Regions from separate parts of the Quadrisphaera setariae genome, predicted to be linked through region 1. Evidence: predicted binding sites of a transcription regulator. Region 1 holds the regulator's gene; the other holds the start of a gene.
The links. The regulator LexA, encoded in region 1, represses DNA repair genes until DNA is damaged. The targets are predictions, from matches to a motif close to TCGAACANNTGTTCGA.

Region 1 (7,491 bases):
GGGGGCGCTGCGTCGACTGGACGTCGCAGCCAGTGATCAAGAGGCGGCGGCCGCGAGGCCTGCCTAGCGTCTGGGGATGAGCGAGACCGCGCACTCCGCCCACGACTCCCAGACCGTCCAGGACGCCACGGCCACCGCCGTGGCCGGCAGCGTGAAGACCTCCGACGGCGTCCTGGAGGCGCAGACCCAGCTGGCCGGTGAGGCCGCTGGAGACCGCACCACCCCCGAGCACCTCATGGCCGCCGCCACCGCCGCGTGCCTGCAGCAGTCGATCGGCATCGCCGCGTCCACGCAGGACGTCGACGCGAGCGGCGCCCAGGTCACCGCCCACGTGGTCCTCACCACGGCGGAGGAGGCCGGCTACACCTCCCACATCACCCTGGAGGTCAGCGGCCTCGCCGACGACGTCGCCGAGCGCGTGCTGGAGCAGGCCCAGCAGATCTGCCCGTTCACCAAGGCCCTGGCCGGGTCCGACCTCACCGTGAAGCTCGCCGCCTGACAGGATCCGGCGTGTGAGCCAGCACGGTCGTGAGCAGCACTGGGACCTCGTCGTCGTCGGCGCCGGACCGGCGGGCTCGGCGGCGGCGCTGGGGGCGCTGCACCAGCGTCCGGGGTCGAAGGTGCTGCTCCTGGACCGCGCCGACTTCCCGCGCGACAAGGTCTGCGGGGACGGCGTGGCCCCCCACGCCCTCGACGTCCTGGAGACCGTCGGCGTCACCGGCCTGCTCGACGACTGGCCGGTGGCGCCGCGGCTGCGGATCTCCGTGGTGGGGGCGCCGGGGGTCCCGGTGGTCGAGGAGGCGATGAGCCGTCCCGCCCAGGTGGTGCCCCGCGCCGTCCTCGACGAGCGCCTGGTGAGGGCGGCCGTCGAGCGCGGCGCGGTGCTGCGCCGGGCCCGCGTGCGCGACGTGCTGCAGGACGGAGCCGGGGTCGGCGTCGTCCTGTCCGACGGCGAGGTGGTCCGCGGCCGCATCGCGGTGGGCGCTGACGGAGCCCACTCCGAGGTGCGGCGGGCCCTGGGCCCGGCGGTCGTGCCGCCGCAGCGGCGGGGGACGACGGCGATCGCCGTCCGCGCGTACGCGCCCGTGCTGCCCCAGCACGAGGGCGTCCAGGTGCTGGCGTTCTCCGAGGACACCGACCGCCCCAGCTACGCGTGGTCCTTCCCGGTGGGGGACGGGCGCGCGAATGTGGGGTTCGGTCAGCTGGTCGACTCGCGCTCGAGTGCGGGGACCGCGCCGACGCGGGCGCGCCTGCTGGAGCGCCTGGAGGAGCTGCTCCCCGGGACGACGGCCGGCGCCGAGCAGGTGGCCGGGCACCCGCTGCCGCTCTCGACGGGCCGCAGCGGCGTCTGGTCGGTGGGGCGCGTGCTGCTCGCCGGTGACGCCGCCAGCCTCGTCAACCCCGTGACGGGGGAGGGCATCTACTACGCGGTGCTCTCGGGCGTCCTCGCCGGGCGCGCGGCGCTCGGAGGTGGCCGGTACGACCGCATGCTCGGCGAGGCGCTGGTCGGGCACCTGCGCCACACGGATCTCGCCGCGCGGCTCGTGCGCAGCGACCGGCTGCTGCACGCGGCGCTGCGCGCGTCGGCCCGCGACACCGGCGTCTTCGACGACGTCGCCGACATCGGCCTGGCCCGCGGCCGGCTCACCTCCCGGGTCGTGCGCGGCATGGGTCGAGCCCTGCTCGCGGGCTGATCGGCTCGCGCGGAGGCGCGACCTGCGCCACGGTGGCGGGCATGTCCACCCGCGACGACGCGGCCGGTCACCGACCGCCCAGTGCGACCTCAGTCCTCGACCCGTTCCGCGGCTCGAAGCTCGCCGTCCCGGAGGTCCGCGAGCTCCCGAAACCGCCGTCGCGGTGGCTGCCGCTCATCGGGCCGGGGATCATCGCCGCGGGCGTCGGCCTGTCCAGCGGCGAGTTCGTGCTGTTCCCGTTCATCGCCTCCCAGGTGGGGCTGGTCTTCGTGTGGGCGGCGCTGGTCGGCGTGGTCACGCAGTACTTCGTGACCATGGAGATCGAGCGGTACGCCCTGGCCACCGGCGAGACGGCGGTGACCGGGTTCAGCAGGTTCTGGCCGCACTGGGGCCTGGTGTTCGCGATCCTCACCTACGGCGCCAACCTCTGGCCCGGGTGGGCCACGAGCTCGGCGACGCTCATCAGCTTCCTCACCGGGGGGACGCCGCGGTTCATCGCCATCGGGCTGCTGGTGGCGATCGGACTGATCCTCACCCTGGCTCCCGTGGTGTACGTGGCGCTGGAGAAGATCCAGATGGTCAAGGTGGCGGCGGTGATGCTCCTGCTCGTGGTGGGGGCCTTCGCCGCCATCACCGCGACCGCCTGGCGCGACGTGCCGACCATCGTCACCGAGGCGCGCTTCCCGGCTGCGGAGCTGGGCTTCGCCACCCTCTTCGGCGCGATGATCTTCGCTGGTGCCGGTGGCGGGCAGAACCTCGTGCAGTCCAACTGGATCCGCGACAAGGGCTTCGGCATGGGCCACTACGTGCCGCGGTTGCAGAGCCCGGTGACGGGTGAGCCGGAGGCGGTGCCGAGCACCGGCTACGTCTTCCGCACCGAGGGGCCCGAGGGCGAGGAGAACCTGCGGCGCTGGCGCGGCTGGTGGCGCTTCGCCAACGTCGAGCAGCTGAGCACGTTCGTCGCCATCACCGTGGTGTCGATCTTCTTCACCTCGCTGCTCGCCTACTCCACCGTCTTCGGCCTGGAGGACCTGCCGAACGACATCCAGTTCGTGCGGGTCGAGGGCGAGCAGCTGGCCGAGGCCGTCGGCACCTGGTTCGGTGTCTTCTTCTGGATCATCGGCGCGTTCTCGCTGTTCGGCGCTGCCCTGGGCATCACCGACTACACGAGCCGCATGGCAGCGGACGTGCTGAAGACCAGCTACCTCAAGAGCGCCGACGAGAGCCGCATCTACTTCTGGCTCACCTGGGGCCTGGTGGCCATCGGCGCCGTGGTGCTGCTGATCGGCTTCGACCAGCCGATCGCGCTCGTCGTCGTCTCCGCCACCGTCGGCGGCCTCATGATGACGATCTACTCGGCGCTGCTCATCGCCACCAACCGCAAGCTGCTCCCGGCGCCGCTGCGCGTCAGGGGCGTGCGGCTGGCGCTGCTGGTGCTCGCGATCCTCATCTACGGCACGGCGACGGTGCTGACCCTCGGCCAGCAGCTCCCCAAGCTGTTCGGCTAGAGCGAGCGCAGCACCGTGACGACGCGGCCGAGGATGGTGGCCTCGGTGCCGTCGATGGGGGAGTAGGCGGCGTTGCGGGGCAGCAGCTGAACGCCGCCGCCGCGGCGCTGCAGCACCTTGACCGTCGCCTCGCCGTCGATCATGGCGGCGACCACCTCGCCGTTCTCGGCGACGGGCTGGCGGCGGACCACCACGTAGTCGCCGTCGCAGATGGCGGCGTCGACCATGGAGTCGCCCACGACGCGCAGGGTGAACAGCTCGCCCTCGCCCACCAGCTGGCGCGGCAGGGCGAAGACGTCCTCCACCTCCTGCTCGGCGAGCAGCGGTGCGCCGGCGGCGATGCGCCCGACCAGCGGCACGAAGGCGGTCTCCTCGCTCTCCGGGACCGCGGGGACGGCTGCCGCGGCGCCGCGGCCCGCGGTGCGGCCGGGGTCGACCACCTCGATGGCGCGCGGGCGGTTCGGGTCGCGGCGCAGGTAGCCCTTGCGCTCGAGCGTCACCAGCTGGTGCGCGACGCTGCTGGGGCTGTGCAGCCCGACGACCTTGCCGATCTCCCGCATGCTCGGCGGGTAGCCGCGGCTGGTGACCGACTCGCGGATCGTGTCGAGCACGGCTCGCTGCCGGCTGGTGAGGTCGTCAGCTCGACCGGAGGTGCCCTTCGGGGCCGTCGTCGCCACGCACGCAGGGTAGTGGATCGAGCACGCGATCTCAAACACGCGTTCGACGCGGCGGACGACGAGGAGGCGGGCCCTGCTGCTCCCGCGCTGCTCCCCGTACTGTTCCGTCGTGCTGCCCCCCGGGTCGTCCGCCTCGTCGACCACCTCGCCGACCACCGCGACCCCCGGGCCGCCGTCGCTGTCGCGCGTCGAGGTCAACGGCCTCAACGTCATCGACGAGTCCGAGCGGCGCGGCAGGCCCTCGAGCCTCTTCTGGCCCTGGTTCGCCGCCAACGTCTCCGTCTTCGGCATCGCCAACGGGGCCTTCGTGCTCGGCTTCGGCGTCAGCTGGTGGCAGGCGCTGCTCGCCGGGGTGGTGGGGATCGTCGCGTCGTTCCTCCTGTGCGGGCTCGTGGCCCTGGGCGGCACCCGCGCCTCGGCCCCGACGATGGTCGTCTCGCGCGCCGCCTACGGCGTGCGCGGCAACAGGCTCCCCTCGGCCATCAGCTGGCTGCTCACCGTCGGCTGGGAGACGGTCCTCGTCTCGCTCGCGGCGCTGGCCACCGCCACCGTGTTCACGACGCTGGGCTGGGGCGGCGGGACGGTCACCAAGGCGGTCGCGCTCGTCGTCGTCGTCCTGCTGGTCGTGGGCGCCGGTGTCCTCGGCTTCGAGGCGATCATGAAGTTGCAGGCCGTCATCACGTGGGTGACCGGCGTGCTGACCGTTGTCTTCCTCGCGCTGACGGCCGGGCGCCTCGACTGGGGCGCCGTCACCGCGGCCCCGAACGGCACCTGGCAGGCGCTGCTCGGCGCCACCGTGTTCAGCATGACCCTGTTCGGGCTGGGGTGGGTCAACGCCGCGGGCGACTACTCCCGCTACCTGCCCCGGCACTCCTCGCGCCCCGGGGTGGTGTGGTGGACGACGTTCGGCGGCGCGACTGCACCCCTGGTGCTGCTGGGCTTCGGGGTGCTGCTGGCGGCCTCCTCGCCGGAGTTCTACGACGGCGCCAGCACCGACCCGATCGGTGCCCTGGCCACGGGCCTGCCCACCTGGTTCCTCGTGCCGTTCGCGGTGGTCGCGGTGCTCTCGCTGGTGGGCGGCGCCGTGCTGGACATCTACTCCTCCGGACTGGCCCTGCTCTCCCTCGGCCTGCCCGCCCCGCGCTGGGTGGCGGCGTTGGTCGACGGGGCGCTGATGGTGGCCGGCGCGGTCTACGTCGTGTTCGTCTCCGAGGACTTCCTCACCCCCTTCCAGGGCTTCCTCATCACCCTCGGCGTGCCGATCGCCGCGTGGGCGGGTGCTGCCATCGCCGACCTCGTCCGCCGCTCCGGCGCCTACGACGACGTCGCGCTGTTCGACCCCGCGGGCCAGTACGGGTCCGTGCGCTGGGGCCCGGTGGTGCTGCTGCTGGCCGCGACCGCCGTCGGGTGGGGGCTGGTCGTCAACACCAGCGCCACCTGGCTCGGGTGGCAGGGCTACCTGCTGGGCCCGCTCGGCCTGGGCGGGAAGAGCGGCGACTGGACCTTCGCCAACCTCGGCGTGCTCGCCGCGCTGGCGATCGGCTTCGTGGGGCAGCTGCTGCTCACGCCGTCCGCCAAGAGGACCCTGCGGACCGGAGCGCTCACCCGGCGGACGGGTCGCTGACCTCGCCGGTGACGAGCGCGCGCAGCCGATCCAGCGGCAGCTTGGGGGTGCGGTCCTCGGTGACCAGGCCGTTCGCCTCCTGCAGGGTGTCGGCCAGCTGCGTGTAGCACCACCCGACCAGGCCGCCCGCCTCCACGCACGCGTTCGCGGCGCCGAGCAGGTCGCCCAGGCGCCGGGCGTAGTCGTCGGCGTCGGAGGCGGTGGAGTACCCCCACGTCGCGCCCTCGGGCGCTGAGGAGTCCCCGTCAGCGTCGTCGGCGGCAGGGGTGAAGCGCACCCCGCCGAACTCGCTGAGCACCAGCGGGCGCTCGACGTCGGCCAGGTCGGAGCTCCGAGCGCCCCCGGCCACCCGCAGGCGCCGCCCGTTGGCGGTCACGCGGGCCGAGGACGACGACGGCGAGGGCACGCCCACCAGCGCCGCGGCCGCCTCCGGCGAGCCGTACCGGGCCGCGAGCACCTCGCCCGAGTCGGTGTAGTCGTGGACGGTCCACAGGTCGGAGTCGGTGTGCTCCCACCCGTCGTTGCTGATGACGGGTCGGGTCGGGTCGAGCGCACGCGTGAGAGCGGCGAGCGCCGTCGCGTACGAGCGCTGACCGGCGCTGGAGGCGACGTCCTGCACGCCCCAGGACTCGTTGAGCGGCACCCACGCGACGACGCTCGGGTGGCTCGCGTCGCGGCGGACCGCCTCCAGCCACTCCGCCGTGAGCAGCGACACCGCCCGCGCCGTGTACGCGTAGGCGTTGGCGGTCTCGGCCCACACCGTGATGCCGAGCCGGTCGCACCAGTGCAGGAAGCGCGGGTCCTCCACCTTCTGGTGGATCCGCACCGAGTCGAAGCCCAGGTCGGCCAGCAGCTGCGCCTCGCTGCGCAGGCGCTCGGCGCTGGCGGCGAGGTGGGTGTCGGGCCACCAGCCCTGGTCGAGCACCGAGCGCAGCGTGTGGGGCGTGCCGTTGAGCAGCAGCTGCCCGGCGCCCACCTCCACCGAGCGCATCCCGAGGTAGCTGGCCACCGCGTCGAGCTCGGCACCAGGACCGGCCGGCGAGGCAGGGCCACCAGCGAGCAGCCGCACCTGCGCGTCGACGAGGTGCGGGTGCTCCGGGCTCCACAGCAGCGCCTCGCGCTCCTGCCCGTGCCGCAGCAGCGGCACCGCGAGGGCCACCTCCACACGAGGGCCCCCGCGCTCGGCGTGGCCGGGCACGGCGACGACGGCCTCGGCGAGCACGCGCTCGTCATCGTCGTGAGCTCCGAGGGAGAGGCGGACGGCGAGGCTGGCCGGCTCCAGCGGGGTGCTCGACAGCTCCGCGACGAGGTGCACGGTGGCGCCGACGAGGTCGGTGGTCCAGGTGAGGTGCTCGATGCTCACGGCCGGCACCACCTCGGCCCACACCGTCTGCCAGATGCCGGAGGTGCGGCGGTACCAGATGGCGTGCGGGGCGTCGTGCCAGTCCTGCTTCCCGCGGGGCAGCTCGGGGTCGCGGGCGTCGTCGACGGCGCGGACGACGACCACGTGCTCGCGGTCGAGGTCCAGGCCAGACCCGGCGCCGGTGGGGGTCAGGAGCTCGGTGACGTCGGCGGAGAACGGCGTCTGCCCGCCGGTGTGCTCGGCCACGAGGTGCCCGTCGAACCAGACCCGAGCGCTGTGGTCGACGGCGCCGAAGCGCAGCACCAGCCGCGCCCCCGACCCGTCGGCCGCCAGCGCGTCGGCGCCGGCGACGTCGCGCAGCCGCAGGCCGCGGCGGTACCAGAGCTCGGCGAACGGGCCCTGCTCGCCGACGCCGGAGGCGGTGCTCTCCGGCGGGTAGGGGACGACGACGTCGCGGTCGAAGCCCGTCCTGTCGGCCAGGTCCTCGCTGCTGGCGCCCCGCCACAGGCCCTTCGGCGCGGGGGTTCCCGCGGGCACGAGGCCCAGCTGCCACGTGCCGCCCAGGTCGGTCCAGTGCTGCCGCAGGAGCTGCGGGCGGGGGTGCTCCCCGGGCTGCGTGCTGGCG
Region 2 (7,491 bases), on a different contig from region 1:
CGGTGCCAGGTCAGGAGCAGCAGCGCCCGTCGCGGCGCGACAAGGACGAGGTCGAGCACGAGGTCGAGCCGCTGCCGCGCTCCGGGGCCGGGTCCGAGGAGGCCACGGCGTCGTCGGCCACCGACGACGTCGACGCCCTCCTCGACGAGATCGACGACGTGCTCGAGTCGAACGCGGAGCAGTTCGTGCGCCAGTACACGCAGAAGGGCGGCCAGTGACGGCAGCTCCGCTGCCGCCGGCGTTCACCACGCCCGGCAGCTCCTCGTTCACGGAGTTCCTCGGGGCGCACGCACCGGAGCTGCTGCCCGGCCGTCGCGCGGCGGCCCAGCACACGGGTCACGCCGGCGCGGCGGGGCAGGGCGAGCAGCTGGCGCCGCACGGAACCACGATCGTGTCGCTGACGTTCCCGGGAGGCGTGGTGATGGCCGGTGACCGGCGCGCCACCGCCGGGTCGATGATCGCCAGCCGCGACATCGAGAAGGTCTTCCCGGCCGACGCGTGGAGCTGCGTGGGCATCGCGGGGTCCGCGGGCCTGGCGGTGGAGCTGGTGCGCTTGTTCCAGGTGGAGCTGGAGCACTACGAGAAGATCGAGGGCGCGCTGCTCAGCCTGGACGGCAAGGCGAACCGCCTGGCCACGATGGTGCGCGGCAACCTCGGCCTGGCCATGCAGGGCCTGGCGGTGGTACCGCTGTTCGCCGGGTACGACCTCGCGCGCCAGACCGGCCGGATCTTCAGCTACGACGTCACGGGCGGCCGCTACGAGGAGCACGAGCACCACGCCGTCGGCTCCGGTTCGCTCTTCGCCCGCGGTGCCCTCAAGAAGCTGTGGCGCCCGGGCCTGGACGCCGACGGCGCCGTGCGGGTGGCCGTGGAGGCCCTCTACGACGCCGCCGACGACGACTCCGCCACCGGCGGTCCCGACGTGGTGCGCCGCATCTGGCCCGTCGTCGCCGTCGTGACCGCCGAGGGCTACGTGCGCGTCAGCGAGGACGACCTCGGCCGCGTGGCCGCCGCTGTCATCGCCGACCGCACCGCCGAGCAGGAGGGCCGCCGCCGATGAGCATGCCGTTCTACGTCAGCCCCGAGCAGCTCATCCGGGACAAGGCCGACTACGCCCGCAAGGGCATCGCCCGCGGCCGGTCCGTGGTGGTGGCCGAGTACGCAGGCGGCATCGCCTTCGTGGCGGAGAACCCGTCGAAGGCGCTGCACAAGGTCAGCGAGATCTACGACCGCATCGGCTTCGCCGCGGTCGGCAAGTACAACGAGTTCGAGAACCTGCGCGTGGCCGGGGTGCGCTACGCCGACCTGCGCGGGTACTCCTACGACCGCGCCGACGTCACCGCCCGGGGCCTGGCCAACGCCTACGCGCAGTCCCTGGGGGCGGTGTTCACCAGCGAGCCTAAGCCGCTGGAGGTCGAGGTGGTGGTGGCGCAGGTCGGCCCGGAGCCGGGCACCGACCAGCTCTACCGCCTCACCTACGACGGCTCCGTGGCGGAGGAGCACGGCGTGGTCATCATCGGTGGCCAGACCGAGGCGGTCGTCGGGCCGCTGCGCGAGGGCTGGCGAGCCGACCTCGACCTGCCCGGTGTGCTCGCGCTGGCGCTGCGGGCCCTCTCGCCCGACCCGGCGGGGGGCCCCGCCCGCACCCTGACCGCTGACCAGCTCGAGGTCGCGGTGCTCGAGCGCGCCCGTCCCCGGCGCACCTTCCGCCGCCTCGAGGGGCCGGTGCTCCAGGCGGTCATCGACGGCCGGTCCGCCGAGGCTGGCGCTGGAGCGACGTCCGCCGCCCAGGCCGCTGCTGCGCAGACTCCGCCGGCGAGCGGCCACACCGGTCTGCCGTCGGACACCGTCGACCTGCCGCCCGCCGACTGAGCCCTGTTCCCGGGGAGGTCTGGGGTGGCTGGCTGGCGGCTGCGTCCTGCGCGGGCGGGTGACGCGGGAGAGGTGCTGGTGGTCTCGCTGGCGGCGTTCGTCAGCGAGGCCCAGCGCTACGGCGACCCGCTGCTGCCGCCCCTGCGCGAGACCGTGGCTGACGTCCGCGCCGCCATCGAGGACCCGGCCCTGCGCGTCGTCGTCGCCGAGGCCGGTGCCTGGTCGGACTGGAAGCCGGACCGGCTCCTCGGTGCGGTCCGGGTCCGCCTGGCCCGTGACCCGTCACCTGCTCAGGGTGCAGGGCCGGACGACCAGGACGACGACGGCGGGGGTCCGCTCGTCGGGCACGTCGGCAGGCTCGTCGTCGTCCCCGACGCGCAGGGACGCGGGCTCGGCAAGGCCCTCCTCGGCGCGGCCGAGGACGAGGCCCGCCGATCTGGCGCTGCGCGGATGGAGCTGTTCACCGGAGCGGCGTCCGAGAGCTCGATCGCGCTGTACCAGCGCGCCGGGTACCGGGTGAGCGACAGACCCGGTGACGCAGACCGCGTCGACGACCGCGGCGTGCGCCTCGTGGTGCTCATCAAGCCCCTGACCTGACCGGCCGGGCGATCAGGGCGTCCTCAGAACCTCGCACACCCCTCAGCGACGATCAAGGAATCGAGCCCCACCTTGAGCCGCACGAGGATGCGCAGGGATGTCCGTCGTGGTGTGCAGTCAAGGTGCGTCGCGACGCTGGTCCTCGGCGGCCCCCCTGACGGCGGGTCATGTCAGAGGAGGACCGGATCGGTGCGGGTCGACCAGCGCGGCTCATGCTCTCGGCTCCACCCGAGGGGCCGCGTCCTAGAAGGGCGGCTCGTCAGGGAAGGTGGAGCGCGCGCCCTCGGACCGCTCGGCCGAGGGGGCCAGGTCCACCGGATGCATGTGCCGGCGTCCGAGGCGCTCCTCCTCGACGGGGTTGCGCGGTGGCCACGGCGTCAGGCGGTACCGCTCGTCGGGCAGGGCGGCGGGGCGGGGGGCGCTGTGGTGGTCGAAACCCAGGGGTGAGCGCCAGTGCGACGACCCGCGGTCGCACCGCCACTGCTGCCAGCGCGCCGTCCAGCGCACCCAGCCGTCGTCGAGGTCGCTCGGGTCGCCGCCGCCCGAGGAAGCGCCGCCGGTGAGCCTGCTGGTGTCGGTGCCGTGCTTCAGCAGGTGGTGGCGCCGGCACTTCGGTTCGAGGTTGCAGGCGCACGTGGTTCCGCCACCGGCGGCGGGGCCACCGCGGCGGTGAGGGACGACGTGGTCGAGGTCGCAGCGCGTGGCCCGTCGCCGGCAGCCGGGGTGGGCGCAGCGGCTCCACCGCCGCCTGACCACGCGGGCCTGGGCAGCGGCGGGCGTGTAGCGACCACCGTTGACGGACGCGACAGGGCAGTCGGAGGGGCTGGACGGTGAGCACGTGCCATCGGTGCAGGGGACGGGGGAGTCGGCTTCGGGGGCGAGCAGGAGGTCGTCCACGAGGCCGTGCGCGTCGGGCGCACCGAGGTCGCTCGCCTCGGTGGCCGTGAGCGACGCGTCGGCGGTGCTCGGAGGGGTGTCGTCGGGCTCTTCGGCGTCAGCGGCGTGCACCTGCTGGACGGGACGTCCGTGGAAGGTGCCCGGAGCAGTGCGCCCACCACCGCGAGGGTCCGAGCCGGTGCTCGGACTGGTGCCTGGGCGTGCGGGAGGGGTGCCAGGCGGCTCGGAGCGGGGCGGTGTCGAGGGCGGCGCCGGCGGCGGACCCGGGTCGGTGAGCCAGCTCGCGGGGTACGTGTGCCCGTCCACGGTGATGAGGTCGCCGGTGAACGGGTCGGTGAGGATCCGCCGCAGCCGGCATCGTTCCCACGTGAGGCCCTGGCGGACCAGCCAACCGGGTACCCATCCGTACCCCTCCAGCCGACCGGGCTGGTCGTCGTGGCCGCAGACCGTGGACAGCGCGGCGTGGACCTCGAGCGTCGTCTGCGGGCGCGGGGCACCCGGCTCGGCGGGAGAGGCGTCCTGCACCGCGGTGGCCAGGGCGTCGAAGCGGTGTGCGGGCATCCCCCGGGCGTCGTGGACGGCGGCGTCAGCCTCCGGACCGTCCGGAGCCCCGCCGAGCCCGTCCACCCCGTTGGCGTACGGGTCCCCACCGTCGGCGGGCAGCCGCCCCTCCGAGATCGCCTGGCGAGCCTCGGCCAGGTTCAGCCCGGCGATGGTGTCGAGGTGCTCGTACGTGGCCAGGACGGCGGGGGCGGGGCCCGTCATGACCAGCTGCGCGATGCCATCGCCGAGAGGCCGCATGACCACCGACCGCGCCGACACCTTCCGGCACGACCGGCGGCGCACCGCGGCGGCGTCCTTGCGGGCCACCACCTCGTCGACGACGTCCTTGAGCTCGGCGGTGTTCAGCCCCAGCCCGGAGCCGTCGGGTCCGAAGACCTCCTCGTCGAGCTCGAGCGCCAGCTGGGGGTCGAGCTCGAGGCTCTGCTCGGCGACGACGGTGACCAGCGCGAGGTCGAGCCGGCCGCCCTCCAGGCGCTCCAGGGTCCGCGGAAGGCAGCTGACCACGTGCTCCGCCAGCCGCACCTGCTTGCCGGCTCGGTGCTCCGTCCACGCGAGCAGCAGCGCCACCTCGCTGACGAGGTCGTTGAGGCCCGACGCCTCCAGCGCCGCGCGCTGACGCTGCGCGCGGGACGTGCGCCGCGTGCGGTCACCGTCGGGCCCTGGGCCGTCGGGGTCGCCGTCGGGGTGGTGGACCGCGGCCCGGTACAGCGGCGCCATCGCCGCGAGGATGCGGACCTGGCCGCCCTGAGCCCGCCCCACGGCGGCCTGCTGGGTGCGGAGCCTGTGGGCGTGCTTCCTCGCGGCGTGCGTGGCAGCCCGCTCGGCGACGACGGCGCGGACGCGGCGGCGCTCGTCGTCGTCGGCGTCCTCGGCGAGCCAGCGCTCGAACTCACCAGCGGCTCGCCGTGCGGCCCTGTCCTGCTGGAAGGGACGGGGTCCGTCGTCGAGGACGACGTCGACCGGGGCGTCGTCGGGGTGCTCGCACAGGCCGGAGACGTCACCGGAGACCCACGGGGCGTCGTCGGCGTCGGTCGCGACCCGCCAGGCGCCGCGGCCCTCGTCCCAGACCCACTCCGCGTCGGGCACGGCGCGGGTGGTGAGCACCTGGTCGAGCAGCGCCTGGTCCATGCCGGCCGGACCCGGTAGGCCGCGCCGGGCCACGTCCCGACGGGTGGCCTCGTGCCGGCGCCGGGCGGGGCCGCGCGGTGGCAGCTCGGACAGGGCGGCCCGGCGACGACGAGCCTGCGACCGGGTCCGGCGCGTCCGCGCAGGAGGCTGCGGAACCCCGTCGCCGACCGCCACCTCGGCGCTCGCGGGGGTCTCGTCCACGCCCCTCATCGTACCGACAGGCGTTCGATCCTTCAATATCAAGAAGCCTCTGACCTGCACAGAGGACCGTGATCGCCGGTGCTCGGAGATCGCCCTGTGCGACGGTAGTGGTCACCACCGACAGTCCTCAGGTGTGCGCCCCGCCCTCGCGCTCCCGCTGACCCGACGTACTGTGGCGATCGTGGACCGCCGGATCCTGGGTCTGGAGACCGAGTACGGGGTCACCTGCGCCGCGGACGGCCAGCGCCGCCTGTCCGCTGACGAGGTCGCCCGCTACCTCTTCCGCAAGGTCGTCTCGTGGGGGCGGTCGTCCAACGTCTTCCTCCGCAACGGCGCCCGCCTCTACCTCGACGTGGGCTCCCACCCCGAGTACGCCACCCCCGAGTGCGACGACGTGCGCCAGCTCGTCATCCACGACCGCGCGGGCGAGCGGATCCTCGAGGGCCTCACGGTCGACGCCGAGCGCCGCCTCGCCGAGGAGGGCATCGGCGGGGAGGTGTTCCTCTTCAAGAACAACACCGACTCCGCCGGCAACTCCTACGGCTGCCACGAGAACTACCTCGTGCCCCGGGCCGGGGAGTTCTCCCGCCTGGCCGACGTCCTCATCCCCTTCCTCGTCACCCGCCAGGTGCTCGTGGGCGCGGGGAAGGTCCTCCAAACGCCCCGCGGCGCGGTCTACTGCCTGTCCCAGCGGGCCGACCACATCTGGGAGGGCGTCTCCAGCGCCACCACGCGCAGCCGGCCCATCATCAACACCCGCGACGAGCCCCACGCCGACGCCGACAGGTTCCGCCGCCTCCACGTCATCGTCGGCGACTCGAACATGTCCGAGACCACGACGATGCTCAAGACCGGCGCCGTCGACATCGTCCTGCGGATGCTCGAGAGCGGCGTCGCCGTGCGCGACCTGTCCCTGGAGAACCCCATCCGGGCCATCCGCGAGGTGAGCCACGACACCACCGGTCGCCGGATGCTCAAGCTCGCCAACGGCGGCGAGGCCAGCGCTCTGGAGGTGCAGGAGGAGTACCTCGAGCGCGCCAAGACCTTCATCGACGAGGAGGGCGTGCGCAACAGCACCGACAAGCGCGTCCTCGACCTGTGGGAGCGCGGCCTGCGCGCCGTGCGCGAGGGCGACCTGTCCCTCGTCGACCGCGAGCTCGACTGGGTCATCAAGCTCAAGCTCGTCGAGCGCTACCGCGCCCGCCACGGCCTGGCCCTGTCCGACGCCCGCGTGGCCCGCCTCGACCTCGCCTACCACGACGTCTCCCGCACCCGGGGCCTGTACAACCTCCTCGCCGCCCGCGGCATGGTCGAGCGCGTCAGCAGCGACATCGAGGTCTTCGAGGCCACCAGCGTGCCCCCCCAGACCACCCGCGCCCGCCTGCGCGGCGACTTCGTGAGGACCGCGCAGGAGAAGCGCCGCGACTTCACCGTCGACTGGGTGCACCTCAAGCTCAACGACCAGTCGCAGCGCACCGTGCTGTGCAAGGACCCCTTCCGCTCGGTGGACGAGCGGGTGGAGCGCCTCATCGCGAGCATGTGAGAGCGCTGTGCCCCCGGGAGCACGCAGTCCCGTCGCGTAGCGTGCTGGGGTGATCGCCGTTCGTCGTCGTCCTGCTCTCGTCATCCCCCTGGTGGCCGGTGCGCTCGCGCTCGCGGGCTGCTCCGGCGGTTCTGGCGGCGGGGCAGCCGACCCCTCCAGCGCCCCGTCCAGCGCCGCCAGCAGCGCCGCGGCCACCGCCGACCTGTCCCAGGTGACGGTGACCGCGCCTGCCGCGGGCGCCACCGGCAAGGACGCCGTGCCCATCGTCGCGGTGCCCGCCGGCTTCAGCACCACCACGACCGCCTCCAAGGTGCTCACCGAGGGTGACGGCAAGGCCGCAGAGGTCGGGGACGTGCTCGGCGTGGAGTTCGTCGGGGTCAACGGCAAGGACGGCAAGACGTTCGGGTCGAGCGCCTGGAGCGGCACGCCGGCGCAGTTCGTGCTCGGTCCGGGCGTCATCCCCGGCTTCACCACGGCGCTCAAGGGCGTCAAGGCCGGCAGCCAGGTGCTCGCCGCGGTGGCCCCCGCCGACGGGTACGGACCCCAGGGCGGGCTCGAGCAGGCCGGGATCGGCGCCACCGACACCCTCGTCTACCTCATCGACGTGAAGTCGGTCTCACCCGGCTGGGCCACCGGCACCCCGGAGCAGGCACCCCTGCCGGCCGGCGTGGAGTCGGTCAGCGTGGACC

Region 2: a site for LexA is predicted at 5,272-5,287, ahead of FMM08_RS07680 (HNH endonuclease signature motif containing protein). Genes of this name have one in related genera too.

The regions. Positions count from the first base shown of each region.
Region 1 is NZ_VKAC01000012.1:41,934-49,424, reverse strand. Features, by position in the region: gene FMM08_RS18155 (ATP-dependent DNA helicase) at 1-67, shown strand, start outside; gene FMM08_RS18150 (OsmC family protein) at 77-499, shown strand; gene FMM08_RS18145 (NAD(P)/FAD-dependent oxidoreductase) at 513-1,694, shown strand; gene FMM08_RS18140 (Nramp family divalent metal transporter) at 1,736-3,202, shown strand; gene lexA (transcriptional repressor LexA) at 3,199-3,879, opposite strand; gene FMM08_RS18130 (purine-cytosine permease family protein) at 4,058-5,503, shown strand; gene FMM08_RS18125 (glycoside hydrolase family 2 protein) at 5,481-7,491, opposite strand, start outside.
Region 2 is NZ_VKAC01000004.1:91,257-98,747, forward strand. Features, by position in the region: gene FMM08_RS24070 (ubiquitin-like protein Pup) at 3-218, shown strand; gene prcB (proteasome subunit beta) at 215-1,060, shown strand; gene prcA (proteasome subunit alpha) at 1,057-1,872, shown strand; gene FMM08_RS07675 (GNAT family N-acetyltransferase) at 1,897-2,469, shown strand; gene FMM08_RS07680 (HNH endonuclease signature motif containing protein) at 2,713-5,259, opposite strand; gene pafA (Pup--protein ligase) at 5,441-6,802, shown strand; gene FMM08_RS07690 (FKBP-type peptidyl-prolyl cis-trans isomerase) at 6,852-7,491, shown strand, end outside.